Regions from separate parts of the Pseudonocardia sp. NPDC046786 genome, predicted to be linked through region 3. Evidence: riboswitches for the same ligand, from Rfam matches in the RefSeq annotation. Region 3 holds a riboswitch; each other region holds the start of a gene.
What was found. A riboswitch is a leader RNA that binds a small molecule or an ion and turns the genes downstream of it on or off. The one in region 3 is predicted to bind cobalamin.
Positions count from the first base shown of each region.

Region 1: it holds a riboswitch for cobalamin, as region 3 does, so the genes downstream of both, ABZ881_RS05240 (hypothetical protein) here and metE (5-methyltetrahydropteroyltriglutamate--homocysteine S-methyltransferase) in region 3, are expected to answer to the same signal.
Region 2: it holds a riboswitch for cobalamin, as region 3 does, so the genes downstream of both, cobN (cobaltochelatase subunit CobN) here and metE (5-methyltetrahydropteroyltriglutamate--homocysteine S-methyltransferase) in region 3, are expected to answer to the same signal.

Region 1 covers NZ_JBEYYF010000003.1:288,838-294,951, forward strand. The annotation lists gene ABZ881_RS05220 (cytochrome P450) at 1-279, opposite strand, end outside; gene ABZ881_RS05225 (FAD-binding oxidoreductase) at 319-1,455, opposite strand; gene ABZ881_RS05230 (4'-phosphopantetheinyl transferase superfamily protein) at 2,005-2,715, shown strand; gene ABZ881_RS05235 (DNA polymerase IV) at 2,712-4,217, shown strand; gene ABZ881_RS05240 (hypothetical protein) at 4,327-4,710, opposite strand; cobalamin riboswitch at 4,748-4,944, opposite strand; gene ABZ881_RS05245 (hypothetical protein) at 4,918-5,391, opposite strand; gene ABZ881_RS05250 (hypothetical protein) at 5,622-6,002, opposite strand; partial or broken gene ABZ881_RS05255 (TetR family transcriptional regulator) at 6,042-6,114, opposite strand, start outside.
Region 2 covers NZ_JBEYYF010000007.1:202,292-208,405, forward strand. The annotation lists gene ABZ881_RS11520 (MarR family transcriptional regulator) at 1-7, shown strand, start outside; gene cobN (cobaltochelatase subunit CobN) at 9-3,677, opposite strand; cobalamin riboswitch at 3,751-3,897, opposite strand; gene ABZ881_RS11530 (hypothetical protein) at 4,000-4,773, opposite strand; gene ABZ881_RS11535 (C40 family peptidase) at 5,088-6,080, shown strand.
Region 3 covers NZ_JBEYYF010000011.1:142,022-148,135, forward strand. The annotation lists gene metE (5-methyltetrahydropteroyltriglutamate--homocysteine S-methyltransferase) at 1-1,584, opposite strand, end outside; cobalamin riboswitch at 1,775-1,940, opposite strand; gene mdo (NDMA-dependent methanol dehydrogenase) at 2,200-3,492, shown strand; gene ABZ881_RS16085 (MoxR family ATPase) at 3,626-4,885, shown strand; gene ABZ881_RS16090 (VWA domain-containing protein) at 4,895-6,114, shown strand, end outside.

The DNA.
Region 1 (6,114 bases), on a different contig from region 3:
CGGCGGGTCCATCAGCAGCATCATCGGCGTCGGCGCCGCGGGCATGTCCGCCCGCTGGTCCTCGGGCAGCGTGTAGCGCCAGTCCTTCGACAGCCGCGCGTCGACGAACGCCTCGCGCACGTCGTGGTAGCGGGTGAGCAGCCAGACGGGGCCGTCCGGCAGCGCGAGCCTGCGCACCGGCTCCTCGGCGCGCAACGCGGCGTAGGCGGGGTGCGGGTTCTGCCAGAAGGTGCCCGAGAACAGATCGTGCCGCTCGGAGCCGGTGGTGGTCAGCGCCATGGGCCCATCGTGCCAGCGTGACGTAAGCAGGCGCTTACATCAGAACAGACGAGTGACCGAGCACACAGCCGGGTCGAGCGCGACGTCGTCCGGGACCGCGGTGCCGACGATCACCGACGCGGCCAGCGCCGCCAGCGCCGGGGACGACTCGATGCCCGACCCGCCCTGGCCGGCGACGAAGTGGAACCCGGGATGGCCGGGCCACTCCCCCAGCACCGGGGCGCGGTCGGGTGCGAACGTCCGCAGCCCCGCCCAGGCCGTGCGGACCGAGCGCAGGCCCAGCGTGGTGACCTCGCCGACCCGGTCCAGCCCGCGTGCGACGTCCAGCCCGTCCGGCCGGGCGTCGCCGGGCGGCTGCGGGGTCTCGTCGGCGGGCGACACCAGCACCGTGTCGGCCTCCGGCTTGAGGTACCAGCGCTCGGCGGCATCCGCGATCAGCGGGAGCGGGGCGCCGGCCACCCGCAGCGCGGCCGGGTCCGGCACCGGACAGGCCGCGATCGTCCGGCGCAGCGGGGTGAGCCCGGCCCGGGGCACCCCGGCGAGCCCGGCGATCTCGTCGGCCCACGAGCCGGCCGCATCGACGACGGCGGCGGCCCGCACCCGGTGCCCGGCCGCCGTCGCCACCCGCCAGCCGGCGCCGTCCCGGGTCACCGCGGTCACCCGGGCGCCGCGCAGCACCGTGCCGCCGCGGGCCCGCAGGCCACGCCGGTAGCCGTCGTGCAGGGCGATCGCGTCGATGTCGGCCGATCCGGCGGTCCAGGCGGCGGCGCGCGGCGCCCGGCGCAGGACCGGTGCCCGCCGCAGCGCCTCGGCCGGATCCAGCTCGACCGGGGCGTGCGGCTCGCCGCGCTGCTCGTCGAGCATCGCCGCGATCCCGGCGGCGCCCGCGTCGTCGTCGCCGAGGTGCAGCACCGGGCGCGGGGACAGCAGCGGCGGCGTGTCCAGCTCGGTCTGCAGCGCGCCGAACCTCGGCCCGGACGCGTCGATCAGCGCCCGGAACGGGCCGGACCCGTGCCCGGGGATGTAGGTCGCCGCGGACCGTGCGGTGGAGTGCACCGGCATGTCCGCCTCCGCCTCCAGCAGCACGACGCGGCCGTGCGCGGCCAGCTCGTACGCCACCGAGACGCCGGCGATGCCGCCGCCGACCACCACCAGGTCCGTGTCATGCGCGTCCACCGGGCCGACGGTAGCCGCGGAAAACCGGTGGACCGCCGGCCGGGCCCGGCCTATCGTCGCCGTCATGCTGATCCGGTTCCTCTGAGCGGCCCGCGGACGACCGTCCGCGCTCCCGCCGGCCCGTGACGTCCCACGCACGCAGGCCCGGAACCGATGCTGCGCCGTCCCTCCGGCTTCCCTGCGTCCGGCAGTGCGTCACCGGCCCCCGGTCCGTGCGACCGCCCCTGCCCGACCCGACCTGTTGGAGGCCCGTATGCGCACCACCCCGTCCCGATCGTCCGGAACCGCTCCGGCGCCGCAGCCGGCCAACCGCGCCGAGCGCCGAGCGGCCCGCCGCGGCCGCCCGGTGGAGGACACCGGCACCGGTCCGGCGGCCCCCCGCCTCACCGGCCCGGCGCCGCACGCGAAGCCCGCGCACGTCCGAACGGACTTCGCCGCCCGGCGCAGCGGCTGAGCCACGCTGATCACGGATCGGGCACCGGAACGGTCGCCGCGCGACCGTCCGGGTTCCCGATCCGTGATCGGCCGGCGCGTGCGAGGCTGGACGCCGTGACCGTGACCGTGTGGTGGGCCGCCCCGACCGATCCCGGTGGGCGGCCCGATCTCGTGGCCCTGCTGGACGCGCACGAGCGCGAGCGGATGGCGGCGCTGCGCCGCGCCGGGGACCGGGCCCGTTACCTGGCCGCGCACGCGTTGGCCCGGCTGGTGCTGGCGGAGCACCTGGGCGCCGATCCGGCGTCGATCGACATGGACCGCACCTGCCGCTGCGGGAAGCCGCACGGCAAGCCGCGACTCGCCGGGCACGGCGACGCCGCCCCCGGCTTCTCGCTGACCCACTCCGGCGCGCTGGTCGGGGTGGCGCTGGGGCCCGGCCCGGTCGGCGTCGACGTCGAGCAGCACCGCGAGCTGACCGGGCTGGAGGGGCTGGCCCGGCACGCACTGTCCCCCGGCGAGCGCGAGCGGGGACTGCCCGGCCCGGCCGGGTTCCTGGTCACCTGGACCCGCAAGGAGGCCCTGCTCAAGGCCACCGGCGACGGGCTGTCCGCGCCGATGGACGCCATCACGCTGTCCGCGCCCGGCGACCCGGCGCGGGTCCTGCACTGGCCGGACGCGACCGGCTCGTGGTGGCTCGCCGACATCGACACCCCGCACCCGGACCATCCCGGAGCCGTCGCCGGCGCCGGTGCCGACGTGCCGCTGATCACGGTCTCCGACGGCGACGCGGTCCTGTCGGTGGTCCGGGGCACCATGGGCGGGTGAGCTCGCCGGACCGGCCGGGCGCGACCGGGGCGCGCTGGGTGCTGCACCTCGACATGGACGCGTTCTTCGCCTCCGTCGAGCAGCTGACCCGGCCCACCCTCGCCGACCGTCCGGTGCTGGTCGGCGGGGCGGGGCCGCGCGGCGTCGTCGCGGGCGCCAGCTACCAGGCGCGGGTGTTCGGGGCGCGCTCGGCGATGCCGATGGGGCAGGCCCGGCGGCGCTGCCCGCACGCCACCGTGCTGCCGCCCCGGTTCCCGCTGTACAAAGCGGTCTCGGACGAGGTGATGGCGGTGCTCGCCGAGTTCTCGCCGGTCCTCGAACCGGTCTCGGTGGACGAGGCGTTCATCGAGCCCCCGGCGCTGGCCGGCGCCTCGCCGGACACCGTGCGGGACTTCGGCACCCGGCTGCGCGCGGCGGTCCGGGAGCGGACCGGGCTGCCCGCCTCGGTCGGCGCGGGCTCCGGCAAGCAGATCGCCAAGATCGCCTCCGAGCTGGCGAAGCCGGACGGGCTGCGGGTCGTCGCGCACGCCGAGCAGGGCGCCGTGCTCGATCCGCTGCCGGTGCGCTCGCTGTGGGGCATCGGGCCGGTGTCCGGCGAGGCGCTGCGCCGGATCGGGATCGAGACGATCGGCCAGCTCGCCGCGATGGACGGCCGGGAGGTCACCGGGGTGCTGGGCACGGCGATGGGCACCGAGCTGCACCGCCTGGCCCGCGGGATCGACGACCGGCCGGTCGCCCCGCGCGGCGCGGCCAAGCAGATCAGCGCCGAGACCACCTTCGACACCGACCTGACCGCGATGTCCGCGGTGCACGCCGCCGTCGAGTCGATCTGCGTGGCGGTGCACCGCAGGCTGGTCGCCGACGGCCGGGCCGCGCGCACCGTCACCGTCAAGGCGCGCACCGGCGACTTCGTCACCCACACCCGGTCGGAGACGACACCGTTCCCCAGCCGGGACCTCGCCACGCTGGTCGCGGTGGCCCGCCGGCTCGCCGACACCGCGGTCGGCGAGGGCGGGGTGCGGCTGCTCGGGGTGTCGGTGTCGGGCTTCGGCGAGGAGCCGCCGCTGGCCCTGTTCGACGCGGTGCCCTCGGCACAGGGGTGGCGCGCGGCCCCGGTGGACCCGGACGGCACGGGACCGGGCAGGGCGGCCCCGGGAGGCGAGGCCCCCGGCACAGCGGCCCCGAGCGGCGCTGCGGCCGGGCGGATGAGCACGCCGGTGGCGGTCGAGGAGCCGGCGGGGCACCCGGCGGTGCCCGGGGAGGAGCCGGCCGGCCGGGCGGCTCCCGGGGAGCCGCCCGGCGACGACCGGCCGTGGCGGGCCGGCGACGACGTCGGCCATCCCGAACACGGCCACGGCTGGGTACAGGGCGCCGGGCACGGCCGGGTCACCGTCCGGTTCGAGACCGCGCTGACCGGGCCGGGCCGCACCCGCACGCTGGACGCCGCCGATCCGCAGCTGACCCGCGCCGATCCGCTCCTGAGCTGGCGGCCGGCCGGGTGAACCGGCCGGACCGGGCCCGGCCGATCAGCGGACCCGGCCGATCAACGCTCAGCCGACCAGCGGGCTCGGCCGACCGGCGCTCTGCTGACCAGGCTCGGCCGACCGGCGCTCAGCCGATCAGCGGGCTCCGGTGCGGCGGGGCGACCCGGGTGCCCGCGGCGACCCGGATCCCGAGTCCGGGTGCGGTGCGGGCGAGGCCGTCGAGCACCGCGCCCAGCGCGACGTCAGCGGCGGGCTCGCCCGCCACCAGCAGCACCCCGTTGCCGGCCGGGTGGTCGCCGGCCCAGGCGGTGATCCGGCCGACCGCGTCGCGCGGGGAGATCCGTTCGACCCGCCACGCCTCGGCGTAGAACAGGGCCACCGACTCCGGCCCGCGGGGGAACGTGAAGACGGTGTCGGCGTCCGCGAGCAGGCCCTCCAGCCCGTGCCCGGCCGACTCACCGGCCGGCTCGGTGCCGAGAACGACCAGGGTGGGGAGCGGGTCGACGCTCATCGCAATGTCCTCCTCGAGGGTCCGCGCCCTCAACAGTGGGAACTCCTGCGACGACGGCCAGTCTCCTGGCTCCCGGATCGACGCGCTCCCCCGCCTTCCCACCCTCGCCGGGCAGTGGCCTGCGGGGTGGGGAGCGCTCCCCGGTGACAGTGGCGGGACCGCGCCGGACTCGCACCGGCTTCCTGCACCGTCGTCCGGGTCAGCCCATCACGAGCCGGTCGGGGGGTCAACAACGAGTGACGGTGACGCCTGCCCGGCGGCGAGGTCCCGCACCACCGGGACCAGCGCACCGGCCAACCGCCGGTGCGAGTCCGCATCGAGATGGCAGCCGGCTATCCCGGTCCGGGTGATCGGGGCCGCATCGAGGAACGCGTGACCACCGGCGGCCGCCAGCGCGCGCAGCGGCCCGGCGAGCCGTCGTGACGCGGCGGCCGAGGCCGCGTCGTAGCCCCCGGGGGGCATCGACGCGACGAACCGCTCGGCGGTCCCGTCCATCGGCGGCGGCGCGACGACCACGAACCGCGGCGCCGGCAGCCCGAGCGTCGCCGCGGACCCGGCCGGATGGTCCAGGTAGCGGCCGAGCGCGCGGGCGACGTCGTCCGGGGTGCGGGCGTAGCGGGTCCGCAGGTCGTTCGTGCCGAGCATCAGGACGATCACGTCCAGCGGCAGGTGGCTGTCCACGCAGGCGGTGAAGTAGCCCGGCGCGGCCGGGCCGGCCGAGGATCGTGTCCTGGAGATCGGTGGTGCGCCCGGGGAGCCCCTCCTCGACGACGTCGTGACCGGCGCCGAGCAGCTGCTGCAGCACCCCCGGCCAGCGCACGCCGGCGGCGTACCTGGCCCGCTCCCCGGGACGATCCCGTAGGTGTTGGAGTCGCCGAAGCACAGCACCCGGGAGGAGCCGGGCACGGTCGTCACGGCCGGGGCTCCGGCGCCGGCCTGCGCCCGGGAGGGATCACCAACAGGCAGGCCAGCGCGGTCACCAGGGACAGCCCGGACGCGACCGTGAAGGCCGCGGCGCAGCCCTGCACGGTGGCCTCCGCCCCGCCACCGGCGGCGACGGCGACGGCGACCGTCGCGGCGACGGTGGACAGCGCCGCCGTGCCGAGCGAACCGCCGAGCTGCTGCATGACGTTGGTGGTGGCCGGGGCGACCCCGACCTGGTCGGCGGGCAGGTCGCGGGTGGCGCTGCTCATCGAGGTGCTGGAGGTCATGCCCTGGCCGACGCCGGACACGATCAGTGCGGGCAGCAGCCCGGTGGAGTAGCCGGTCCCGGTGTCGATCAGGGCGAGCACGGCCAGCGCGGGTGGACTGGGACATGTGGGGGTCTCCGCTCAGCTGAACACCGTCCGGAGTAGCGCGACCGCGCGCTCCACGTGGGGCAACGGGGAGTCGCCGGCGTCGGTC
Region 2 (6,114 bases), on a different contig from region 3:
CGGCTGAGCTACTCGCCCTCCAGGTCCCCCTCCGACTCCAGGTACGCCTGCCGCAGCGCGTCCAGCGTGGACGCCTCCGGCGACTCCCACAGCCCCCGGTCGACGGCCTCCAGCAGCCGCTCCGCCATCCCGTGCAGCGCCCACGGATTGGACTCGGTCAGGAACTTGCGGTTGTCCGGGTCCAGCACGTACCCCGCGGTCAGCGTCTCGTACTGCCAGTCGGCGATGACACCGGTGGTGGCGTCCCAGCCGAACAGGTAGTCGACCGTCGCCGCCATCTCGAACGCGCCCTTGTACCCGTGCCTGCGCATCGCGGCGATCCAGCGCGGATTGACCACCCGGGCCCGGAACACCCGGGCGGTCTCCTCGTGCAGGGTGCGGGTGCGGACGGCCTCGGGGCGGGTCGAGTCGCCGACGTAGGCCTCCGGCGAGCTGCCGGTCAGCGCGCGGACGGTCGCGACCATGCCGCCGTGGTACTGGTAGTAGTCGTCGGAGTCGGCGATGTCGTGCTCGCGGGTGTCGATGTTCTTCGCCGCCACCGCGATCCGCCGGTAGGCGTTCTCCATGTCGTCCCGGGCGGGCACGCCGTCCAGGCCGCGGCCGTAGGCGTAGCCGCCCCAGGTCGAGTAGACCTCGGCGAGATCGGCGTCGCCGCGCCAGTCGCGCGAGTCGACCAGCTGCAGCAGCCCGGCGCCGTAGGTGCCCGGCTTGGACCCGAAGATCCGGGTGCGGGCCCGGCGGTCGTCGCCGTGCCGCTCGCGGTCGGCGAGCACGTGCGCGCGGACGAAGTTCTGCTCCGGCGTCTCGTCCAGCTCGGCGACCAGCTTCACCGCGTCGTCGAGCAGGGCCAGGACGTGCGGGAACGCGTCCCGGAAGAACCCGGAGATGCGGACGGTGACGTCGACCCGGGGGCGGCCCAGCTCGTCGAGCCCGATCACCTCGAGATCGCGGACCCGGCGCGACGCGTCGTCCCACACCGGGCGGACGCCGAGCAGCGCGAACACCTCGGCGACGTCGTCGCCGGAGGTCCGCATCGCGCTGGTCCCCCACACCGACAGGCCGACCGAGCGCGGGTACTCGCCGTGGTCGGCGCGGTAGCGCTCGACCAGCGACTCGGCCATCGCCTGCCCGGTCTCCCAGGCCAGCTTCGACGGGACGGCCTTCGGGTCGACCGAGTAGAAGTTCCGGCCGGTCGGCAGCACGTTCACCAGTCCGCGAAGCGGCGAGCCGGACGGGCCGGCCGGGATGAAGCCGCCGTCCAGGGCGTGCAGCACCCGGTCCAGCTCGTGCGCGGTGGCGTCCAGCCGGGGCACCACCTCGACGGCGGCGAAGCGCAGCACCGCACGCACCGCGCCGTCGTCGACGCCGGGGAGTGCCGCCGCCGCAGCGGGCCGGACGGCCGGACCGGCAGTACCGGCGGTACCGCCAGTACCGCAGTGCTCGGCGGCGACGTCGTCGACCGCTCCCGGATCCCAGTCCCGGGCCTCCATCCCGGCGACCAGCGCGCGGGCGACGGTCTCGACGGCGTCCGTTCGGGCACCGGTCTCGGAGCCGTCCTCGACCAGCCCGAGCGCCTGCCGCAGCCCGGGCACGGACTGCTCGCCGCCCCACATCTGCCGGGCCCGCAGCACGGCGAGCACCAGGTCGATCCGCTGCTCACCGGCCGGGGCGAGAGCCAGCACGTGCAGGCCGTCCCGGATCTGCACGTCCTTGATCTCGCAGAGCCAGCCGTCGACGTGCATCAGCATGTCGTCGAAGACGTCCTCGTCCGGGCGCTCCTCCAGGCCCAGGTCGTGGTGCATCTTCGCGGCCGTCATCAGCGTCCAGATCTGCTGGCGGATCGCGGGCAGCTTCGCCGGGTCGAGCGCGGAGATGTTGGCGTGCTCGTCGAGCAGCTGCTCCAGCCGGGCGATATCGCCGTAGCTCTCGGCCCGGGCCATCGGCGGGATGAGGTGGTCGACCAGGGTGGCGTGCGCCCGGCGCTTGGCCTGGGTGCCCTCCCCCGGGTCGTTCACCAGGAACGGGTAGATCAGCGGCAGGTCGCCGAGCACGGCGTCGGTGCCGCAGGACGCCGACATGCCCAGTGTCTTGCCCGGCAGCCACTCCAGGTTCCCGTGCTTGCCGATGTGCACGATCGCGTGCGCGCCGAACCCGCCGTCGGACTCCGGCGCCGCCAGCCAGCGGTACGCGGCCAGGTAGTGGTGCGACGGCGGCAGGTCCGGATCGTGGTAGATCGCGACCGGGTTCTCCCCGAACCCGCGCGGCGGCTGCACGATCAGCGTGACGTTCCCGCTGCGCAGCGCGGCGACGACGATGTGGTCGTCGTGCACGTACAGCTCGCCCGGCGGCTCGCCCCAGTGCTCGACGACGCCGTCGCGGAGGTCCTGCGGAAGCGTGCCGAACCAGCTGCGGTAGGTCGAGGCGGAGATCCGGATCGGGTTCCCGGCGAGCTTCTCCTCGGTGAGCCAGTCCGGGTCCTGCCCGCCGGCCTCGATCAGCGCGTGCATCAGCGCGTCGCCGTCGCCTGCCTCGACACCCGGGAACCCGCCGGTCTCGTACCCGGCGGCGGCCATCGTGCGCAGCAGCGCGACCGTCGAGGCCGGGGTGTCCAGACCGACCGCGTTCCCGATCCGGGCGTGCTTGGTCGGGTACGCCGACAGCATCAGCACGATCTTCTTGTCGGCGTTCGGGATCCGGCCGAGGTTGGCGTGGTTGACCGCGATCCCGGCGACCCGGGCGGCCCGCTCGGGGTCCGGGACGTAGACGGACAGGCCGTCGTCGTCGGTCTCCTTGAACGAGAACGGGACGGTGATCAGCCGGCCGTCGAACTCGGGGACGGCGACCTGGGTGGCGACGTCGAGCGGGGACAGGCCGTCGTCGTTGGACTCCCAGGTCTCCCGGGACGAGGTCAGGCACAGGCCCTGCAGGATCGGGACGTCGAGCGCGGCCAGCTCGGTGACGTCCCACTCCTCGTCCTCGCCGCCGGCCTGCGCGGACGCCGGCTTGGTGCCGCCCGCGGCGAGCACGGTGACGACCATCGCGTCGGCGCCACGCAGCCGCTCCAGCAGCCCGGCCGGGGCCTGGCGCAGCGAGGCGCACCAGATCGGCAGCGGTGTCGCGCCCTTCGCGGAGATCGCGTCGCAGAGCGCCTCGACGTAGGCGGTGTTCCCGGCCAGGAACTGCGCCCGGTAGAAGAGCACCGCCACGGTGGGTCCGGTCCCGATCCCGGTGCCGGTGCCGGTGCCGGTGTCGGGGCGGTCCAGCACGCCCCACTCGGGCAGCTCCACCGGCGGCGCGAAGCCCTCGCCGGTGAGCAGCACCGTGTCGGACAGGAACGCGTGCAGCTGCCGCAGGTTCTCGGTGCCGCCCTGCGCGAGGTAGGTGTGCGCCTCGGCGGCGACGCCGGCGGGCACGGTGGAGAGCTCCATCATCTCCGCGTCCGGCGCCATCTCACCGCCCAGGCAGACCAGCGGCGTGGACCGGGCCCGCAGCAGGTCCAGGCCCTCCTCGAAGTAGCGGTAGCCGCCGAGCACCCGGACGACGACGACGTCGGCCGCGTCGGCCATCGCGGCCAGCTCGTCGAGCAGCACCCGGTTCGGGTTGGCGAGGCGGTAGTCCGCCCCGCCGGCGCGGGCGGAGAGCAGGTCGGTGTCCGAGGTGGACAGGAGCAGGATCACCGGGCGGTCCCGGTGCGGGGCGTGCGGGCGCGCGTCATCGGCGTACCTTCCTCGGGATCCTCGTCCCGGACGGAGGTGGCGCGGCGGATGGGGCCAGTGTCTGGCTGCCCCGGCGGTCCACGAGGGTCCGCAGGGATCACAGTGGCGGGACCGCGCCGGACTCGCACCGGCTTCCTGATCCCACCCGCCGTCTTCGGTTGTCCGATCACCTTCCGCAACGGGCCGGTCCCCCGTCAAGGAACCGTGCACCGCCGTGGCGCTCGGCACGGGTGCCGCCGGTCACCCCGGCCGTCGTGGCGGGCGCCGCTGGAGGCCGGTCTGCTCACCCGGACAGGAGATCGCCCTGCGGGATCGGTCGTGGGCCGATCCCCTCCGGCAGGGCGGTCGATGGGGCGTCCAGCCAGAACACGTGCCGGCCCCCGCTCGAGACCGTGACCCCGTACCGGTCGGTGTCGGGTGAGCCGAGCTGCCGCCAGATCCCGGCGAGCGTCTCGACGCGGCCCCACAGCCGACGGGGCCCACCCTGGGCGACGGTGGAGGCGTCGTCGGTGAGCTGCGCCCAGGAGCCGTCGCCGGAGTAGAGAGACCGGACTCCGGTCATGAGCATCTCGACCTCGGGCAGGTCGATCCCGACGAGGGTGCGCAGAACTGGCCGGTCCAGCTCGTCGGGATGGTCCGCGACGTCGCGGACCGTGGTGCGCTCGTCGTGGGCCCGGACGTGCGGCCCGGCCGCGGGGTCGCGCAGCGGATGGTCCGGATCGGGGCGCATCCACATGAAGTGTCCGGGACGGCCGGTGAACCGACCCGACACGTGCTCGGGGTCGCTCCTGTCGAGCACGATGAGCCCGCTGCTGGACTCGCTGCGCAGGTCGACCACGATCCGGCCGCCGTCGGCGAGCTGGGACACCCACGCACCGGGGACCCGGGGCGCGCCGCAGGTGGCGATGATGCGGTCGGACGGCGCCCCATGCGGGACCCCGACGGCGCCGTCACCGGTCACCACCGTCGGGCGCAGACCTGCTGCAGCGAGGCGCTCGCGGGCGGTCGCGGCCGGGTCGGGGTGCAGCTCGACGGTGGTGACCCGCTCGGCGCCCACCAGCCCGCGCAGAGGATCGCGGCGTCGTAGCCGGTGGCCGTGCCGATCTCCAGGACGCGGGCAGCAGGGCCATCGCTCCACCCTCTCGCGCTCCCGCGCCGAACAGCGGGATCGCCGCATCATCGCGCCGAGCGACGACGACCGCGGAGGTTCCGGCGGATCTGCGCCGGACGCGCCCGGGGTTCCGGCCGCCCCGGGGAGGACTCGCCGCCCGCTGACCCCGTCGGGGGACTCCCCGGTGCGCCTGCTTGCCCGGACCCGTACCCCGGTCGACGCTCTCCCGGCACGACCCACCTCCACCGGCGGGAGCCACCGTGACCCGACGCATCCTCACCGTGCTGCTCGGCACGGTGCTGGTCACGGCGCTCACCCTGCCCGCGGCGCAGGCGGCGGTGCCGGACGTCCTCGCCGATCGGGCGTACATCGGCGTCTCGGTCGCCACCGTGTGGACCTCCCCCACCAGCCCCCGGGAGATGGACCGCTCCGCCGTCGCCGCGCCGGCCGACCCGGCAGCCTGGCTCGGTTCGATGACCGCCGCCGACCGGCGCGAGCTGACCACCGCGTCCCGCACCCAGACCCAGGTCCTCTACGGCGCCCCGGTGCAGGTGCTGGAGCGCCGGGACGACTGGACCCGGGTCGCGGTCCCCGGCCAGCCCAGCGCGAAGTACGACCGCGGCTATCCGGGCTGGATCCCGTCCGCCCAGCTCACCACCGGTGTCGCGTTCGCCGGGCTCACCGCGGCGCTGCCCGCGGGCACCGTCGACGAGGTCGCCACCACCTGGCTCTACGCCGAGGAGACGCGCACCGAGCGGCTCCGCGAGATCAGCGCGGGCACCCGGCTGCCGGTGCTCTCCGGCGACTCCGGCGGCGTGCAGGTGTCGCTGCCCGGCGGCGGCACCGCCTGGATCGACGCGGCGCACCTGCGGATCGGCGGGCCGGGACCGGCGACCGGAGAGGACCTGGTCGGCACCGCGCGGCTGTTCCTGGACCGGCCCTACCTGTGGGGCGGCCGCTCCGGGTTCGCGCCGGACTGCTCCGGGCTGACCGGGCTGGTGCACGAGCTGCACGGGATCACGATCGGCCGGGACGCGTCCGACCAGGCGATCGGCGGCCGGGCCGTCGGGAAGGACGACCTGCGGCCCGGCGACCTGCTGTTCTGGAACTCGCCCGCCACCCACGTCGCGATCTACGCGGGCGACGGGCAGATGATCGAGGCGTTCGACGCGTCCACCCCGGTGCGGGTCACCCCGGTCCGGTTCGACGACAGCTACGCCGGGGCGCGCAGGCACCTGCCCGACCCGGCCTGACCTGGTCCGCGCCCGGCGTGTGACCGATGCCGCC
Region 3 (6,114 bases):
CACGCACCGCGAGCCGTAGGACTGCACCCAGCCGAACTCGGTGGTGGCGAAGCCGTCCAGGTTCTCGGCGAAGTACTGGACCATGTCGTTGCGCTCGGGCTCGCCGTGCACCAGCACGTCCAGCCCGATCTGCTCCTGCAGCGCCACCACGCGGGCGATCTCCCCGCGCATCCGCCCGGTGTACTCGGCATCGTCGATCCGGCCGGCCCGGTGGGCCGCCCGGTCCTTGCGGATCTCGGTGGTCTGCGGGAACGAGCCGATCGTGGTGGTCGGGACGTCGGGCAGGCCCAGCGCCTCGCGCTGCACCTTCGCCCGCACGTCGGCCGCGCCGCGCCGGTAGTGGTCGGCACCCAGCTCGGCCAGCCGGGACCGGACCGTCGCGTCCCGCCGAGCGGCCGCCGCGACCCGCTCCCGGGTCTCCCGTGCGGCGTCGAACTCGGCCGCGACCGCGGCCCGGCCCCCGTGCAGCGCCCGGCCGAGCAGCACCACCTCGTCGACCTTCTGCCGGGCGAAGGCGAGCATGTCGACGACGTCGGCGGGCAGCGACGTCTCCACCGACAGGTCGTAGGGGACGTGCAGCAGCGAGCACGACGTCGAGATCTCCACCCGGCCCGCGACGCCGACCAGCCGCGAGGCCGTGACCAGCGCGGCGTCCAGGTCGGTCCGCCACACGTTCCGGCCGTCGACGACACCGGCCAGCACCAGCTTGCCGCCGATCCCCTCGACGCCGTCGATCCCGTCCAGGTCGGACGCGCCGGCGACCAGGTCCAGCGCCAGCCCCTCGACCGCGGTCGAGGCGAGCACCGGCAGCGCCGGGCCGAGCTCGCCGAAGTAGGACGCGACCAGGATCTTCGGCCGGCGCGGCGCGGCCGCGAGCCGGTCGTAGGCCCGGCGCAGCGCGGCGATCTCGTCCTCGGAGCGGTCCGCGGCGAACGCCGGCTCGTCCAGCTGCACCCACTCGGCACCGGCGTCGGCCAGCTCGGCGAGCAGGTCCCGGTAGACCTCGACCAGCGGGCCGAGCAGGTCCAGCGGCCGGAACCCCTCGGGCGCACCCTCGGCGGGCTTCGAGAGCAGCAGCAGGGTCACCGGGCCGACCAGCACCGGGCGGGTCACGACGCCGGAGCGCAGCGCCTCCCGGAACTCCTCGAGCGCCGTGCGCGAGCCGGGCGCGAGCCGGGTCTCCGGGCCGATCTCGGGCACCAGGTAGTGGTAGTTCGTGTCGAACCACTTGGTCATCTCGCAGGCCGGCGCGCCGGTGCGGCCGCGGGCCATCGCGAACATCCGCTGCAGCGGGTCGGTGATGCCGGCGAAGCGCTCCGGGACGGCGCCGACGGCGAGCGCGGTGTCCAGGACGTGGTCGTAGAACGAGAACGTGTTGCCGGGGACCTGGTCCAGTCCCGCGTCCCGCAGCGTGGTCCAGGTGTCGCGGCGCAGACCGGCCGCCACCTCGTGCAGCGCGGAGACGTCGGACCGGCCGGCCCAGAACGCCTCGGTCGCGCGCTTCAGCTCCCGGTGCGGCCCGATCCTGGGGTACCCCAGCACGGTGCTGCCGGTGGTGGACACGGATGACACAGGTTTCGCCATGGTCACAGCCCTCTCTCCTCGCGAGCGCGGTGGAGGACCCGTCACCGCCGGAGAGGGGCACGACGGCACGGTCCGGGCGGGCCCGCACCGGACGCGCGATGGCGCCGGCGGGCACGGTGGTCACCCGGTCGTCCGCTGGGCCCTCCCTCGAGGCCACGGATCCGCGCACGCCGGTCGGCGCGCGCACCGGCGGCAGGTATTCGGACTCGTGGGCGCCGTGCTCGTGCCTACCGGCCGTCGCTTCCCGGGTCGGTTCCCAGTGCTGATGACGACTGTCGTTCCCACTCACCGCTGCGGGGCAGTCCCGGATTCACACCGGGTTCCCTGTTGTCCCGTGCCGGCCCCCGCGGGGACCGGCACGAACCGTCGGCGGACCGACCATAACCCACCGGACGCGATCGGCGGACTGTTGCCTTCTCCTCACTGTTGCCATACTCTGGCAACACGTTCGCCCTCCCCGCTCGGGGTCGAGGGCGACCTATCCCTGCACCCCTCCGTTCAGACGGGTTTCCTGCCTGGTCTGCCGAGGAGTAATCGCGATCACCTCTGTGCCCGGGGCCACAACCGGTCCTAGCGTGCGGCTCGACCCATCCGCCTGCCGCAGAAAGGGCTGACATGCAGGTAGACGAGCTGCTCAAGCCGTTCCCCATCAAGGAGTTCCACCCGTTCCCCAGGGCGCTGCTGGGTCCCGGCTCGCACGAGCTCATCGGCCCGGAGGCCCTCAAGCTGGGCTTCAAGAAGACCCTGGTCATGACGTCCGGCCTGCGCGGCACCGACATCGTCCACAAGATCGTCGAGTCGATGAAGTACCACGGCCTCGAGGTCGTCGTGTACGACCAGGTCGAGTCGAACCCCAAGGACTACAACGTCATGGACGCTGTGGGCCTCTACCAGCAGAACAAGTGCGACTCGTTCGTCTCCATCGGCGGCGGCTCCTCGCACGACGCCTGCAAGGGCGCGCGCGTCTCGGTCGCCCACGACGGCCGCAACGTCAACGAGTTCGAGGGCTTCAACAAGTCCGAGAACCCGGCGAACCCGCCGCACATCGCGGTCTCGACGACGGCCGGCACCGGCTCCGAGACCTCCTGGGCGTACGTGATCACCGACACCACGACGGACCCGGACAACCCGCACAAGTACGTCGCGTTCGACGACGCCTCGGTCACCACCCTGGCGATCGACGACCCGGTGCTCTATTACGACTGCCCGATCGACTACACCGCGCAGTGCGGCTTCGACGTGCTCGCGCACGCCTCCGAGCCCTACGTGTCCCGGCTGAACTTCCAGCCGTCGCTGGGCAACGCGCTGCACGCCATCAAGCTGACCTCGCAGAGCCTGCGCCAGGCCGTGTGGAACGGCCAGGACCTGGCCGGCCGCGAGGGCATGATGTACGCGCAGTACATCGCCGCGCAGGCGTTCAACTCCGGTGGCCTGGGGATCATCCACTCGATCTCGCACGCGGTGTCGGCCTTCTACGACACCCACCACGGCCTGAACAACGCCATCGCGCTGCCGCGGGTGTGGGCGTTCAACATGCCGGTCGCCTACGAGCGGTTCGCCGACATCGCCGAGGCGATGGGCATCGACACCAGCGGCATGACCAAGCCGCAGGCCGCCGACGCCGCGCTCGCCGCGTCCATCCGGCTGCTGCGCGACGTGGGCATCCCGGAGAAGTTCGCCGATGTCAAGCAGGACACCTACTCGAAGAACCGGCTCGGGGTCGGCCCGACCAAGTTCTACGAGAACGCGCCGACCATCATCGGCGACGCGGCGGACGTCGACCGGATCACCAACCACGTCCTGGGTGACGCCTGCACCCCGGGCAACCCGAAGGAGTGCACCTTCGAGACCGTCCGCCCGGTCGTCGAGCACTCCATCAACGGCGACCTGGACGACCTGCTCACCTGATCGTCCGATCAGCCCGACCCGTTCGCGCCTGCGGGCCCACTCCGTGCGAGGTCATACTCGCCACGGGTGGGCCCGTCGGCTGCGCGGCCCGCCGCACCCACCTCCGGTGCGGCCTGTGAAGGAGATTCCCAGCGTGACTCCCGTTCCCGGCTCCACGAGCGCTGAGAGCCCCGTCCCGAACACGGCGCCGTTCGAGTCCGTCGACGAGGTCGTGGAGACCCTGCGCGAGCAGGGCTACATCGCCGACACCCGGCTCGCGACCACGGTCTTCCTGCTCACCCGGCTGGACAAGCCGCTGCTGCTGGAGGGGCCCGCCGGCGTCGGCAAGACCGAGCTGGCGAAGATGCTCGCGCTGGCCACCGGGCGCCGGCTGCTGCGGCTGCAGTGCTACGAGGGCCAGGACGAGACCAAGGCCCTCTACGAGTGGGACTACGGCAAGCAGCTCATGTACACCCAGATCCTGCGCGAGAAGATCGGGCAGGTCGTCGAGGACGCGCCGGACCTGGCGTCGGCCGTCGACCGGATCGGTTCGCAGGAGAGCGTCTTCTTCTCCGAGCGGTTCCTGGCGCCGCGCCCGCTGCTCGAGGCCATCCGGTCCGAGCAGCCGTGCGTGCTGCTGATCGACGAGGTCGACCGGGCCGACGAGGCGCTCGAGGCGGTGCTGCTGGAGACCCTGGGCGAGTACCAGATCTCGGTGCCCGAGGTCGGGACGTTCCTCGCGAAGCACCGCCCCTACGTGCTGCTGACCTCGAACAACACCCGGGACCTCGCGGCCGCGCTGAAGCGCCGCTGCCTGCACCTGTTCCTCGACTACCCCTCGGCCCAGCGCGAGCTGGAGATCGTGCGGTCGAAGAAGACCGGGCTCGCCGATCAGCTGGCGGAGGAACTCGTGGGCGTGGTCCGCGGGCTGCGCGAGCTGGAGCTGCGCAAGGCGCCGTCGATCTCGGAGACGATCGACTGGGCGCGCACGCTGGCCGTGCTGGGCGTCGAGGAGCTGAACTCGCAGGTCCTGTCGGACACCGTCTCGGTCGTCGTGAAGTACGACAAGGACGTCCGCAAGGCGCTCGACGCGATCCCGAACCTGGTCGACCCGAACGCCGTCGTCACCGAGCCGGGCCACGGCCACGGCCACGGGCACGGCCACGGGCACGACGGGGACCACTCGCACGACGCGGACCACGCGCCCGACGCCGGCCCCGGCCGCCGTCCCGGCGACGGGCCGGACGACGGCGACGTCGACGGGCGGGCCCGCCGCGCCGCCAAGGACCAGCCCGGCCGGCACGCCGACGGTTACGGCAACAAGGCCGCGGCCGGGCGGTCCGCGCCGCCGCTGCGTTCCGTCACCCCCGGCCAGGGGGCCCGCTCGTTCGGCGCCCGCAAGCGCCCGATCTGAGGCCGCGACGTGGAGGCGAGCATCCACCGCTTCGTCCGGCTGCTGCGGATCCGGGCGGTCCGCATCTCGGTCTCGGAGGCGCTCGACGCGATGGCCTGCGCCGCCCAGCCCGGGGTGCTGGCCGACCGGTCCGTGCTGAAGGAGGCGCTGCGCGTCGCGCTGGTGAAGGACCGGCGCGACGAGGCCACCTACGACGAGGTCTTCGACCTGTTCTTCGCCCTGGTCAAGGTCGGCGAGTCGGACACCGGCCACGGCCACGGGCACGGCCACGGCGACATGAGCGACGACACGCCGCTGGAGAACTTCACGCTGTCCGAGGAACCGTCGGAGACCCCGCAGGAGGGCCACGACCACGGCACCCCCGCCGACATCCGGGACTTCTTCGATCCCGAGGACCTGGCCGAGCAGTACAACCTGCACCAGGAGGCCAACAAGATCGACATGGCGTCGATGACCGACGAGATCGTGCTGTCCAAGGAGCAGGCCGGTGACGTCGCCGACGGGCAGCGGGTGCAGATCGAGACCGACCGGTTCTCCGGCGGCGGCCTGCCCGGTGACATCTCGCAGGCCCAGGGCACCAAGGTCGACGCCGATCTCTCGGTCGCCCAGCAGGACGCGCTGCTCGGCTGGCTGACCTCGGAGGAGGACCGGCTCGCCGAGGAGGCGCAGGGCACCGAGGACGACGCCGCCGCGCTGCGCCGCCGGCTGGCCGGGGTGCTGGAGAACCTGCCCGAGCTGCTCAAGGCGCACCTGGAGAAGCTGCTGGAGATCGAGCAGCGGATCGTCGAGGGACACGACGACGCCGAACGCGTCGCCGAGGTCGACCGGGCGTCGGAGACCGAGCGGATGCAGCTGGAGGACTCGCTGCGCCGGCTCGCCAAGTCGCTGCACGGCGCGCTGACCCACCGGCGCCGGGTGTCGCCGCGCGGCCGGATCGACTCGGCCCGGACGATGCGCCGCAACATGCGCTACGACGGGGTGCCGTTCGCCCCGGTCACCGTCGCCCGGCAGGAGGACAAGCCGCGGCTGGTGGTGCTCGCCGACGTGTCGCTGTCGGTCCGGGCCACCGCCCGGTTCACCCTGCACCTGGTGCACGGCCTGCAGGACCTGTTCGGTCAGGTGCGCTCGTTCGCGTTCGTGGCCGATCTGGTCGAGGTGACCGACCTGTTCGCCGACCATCCGGTGGAGCACGCCCTCGGGCTGATCTTCGGCGGGGACCAGCTCGACGT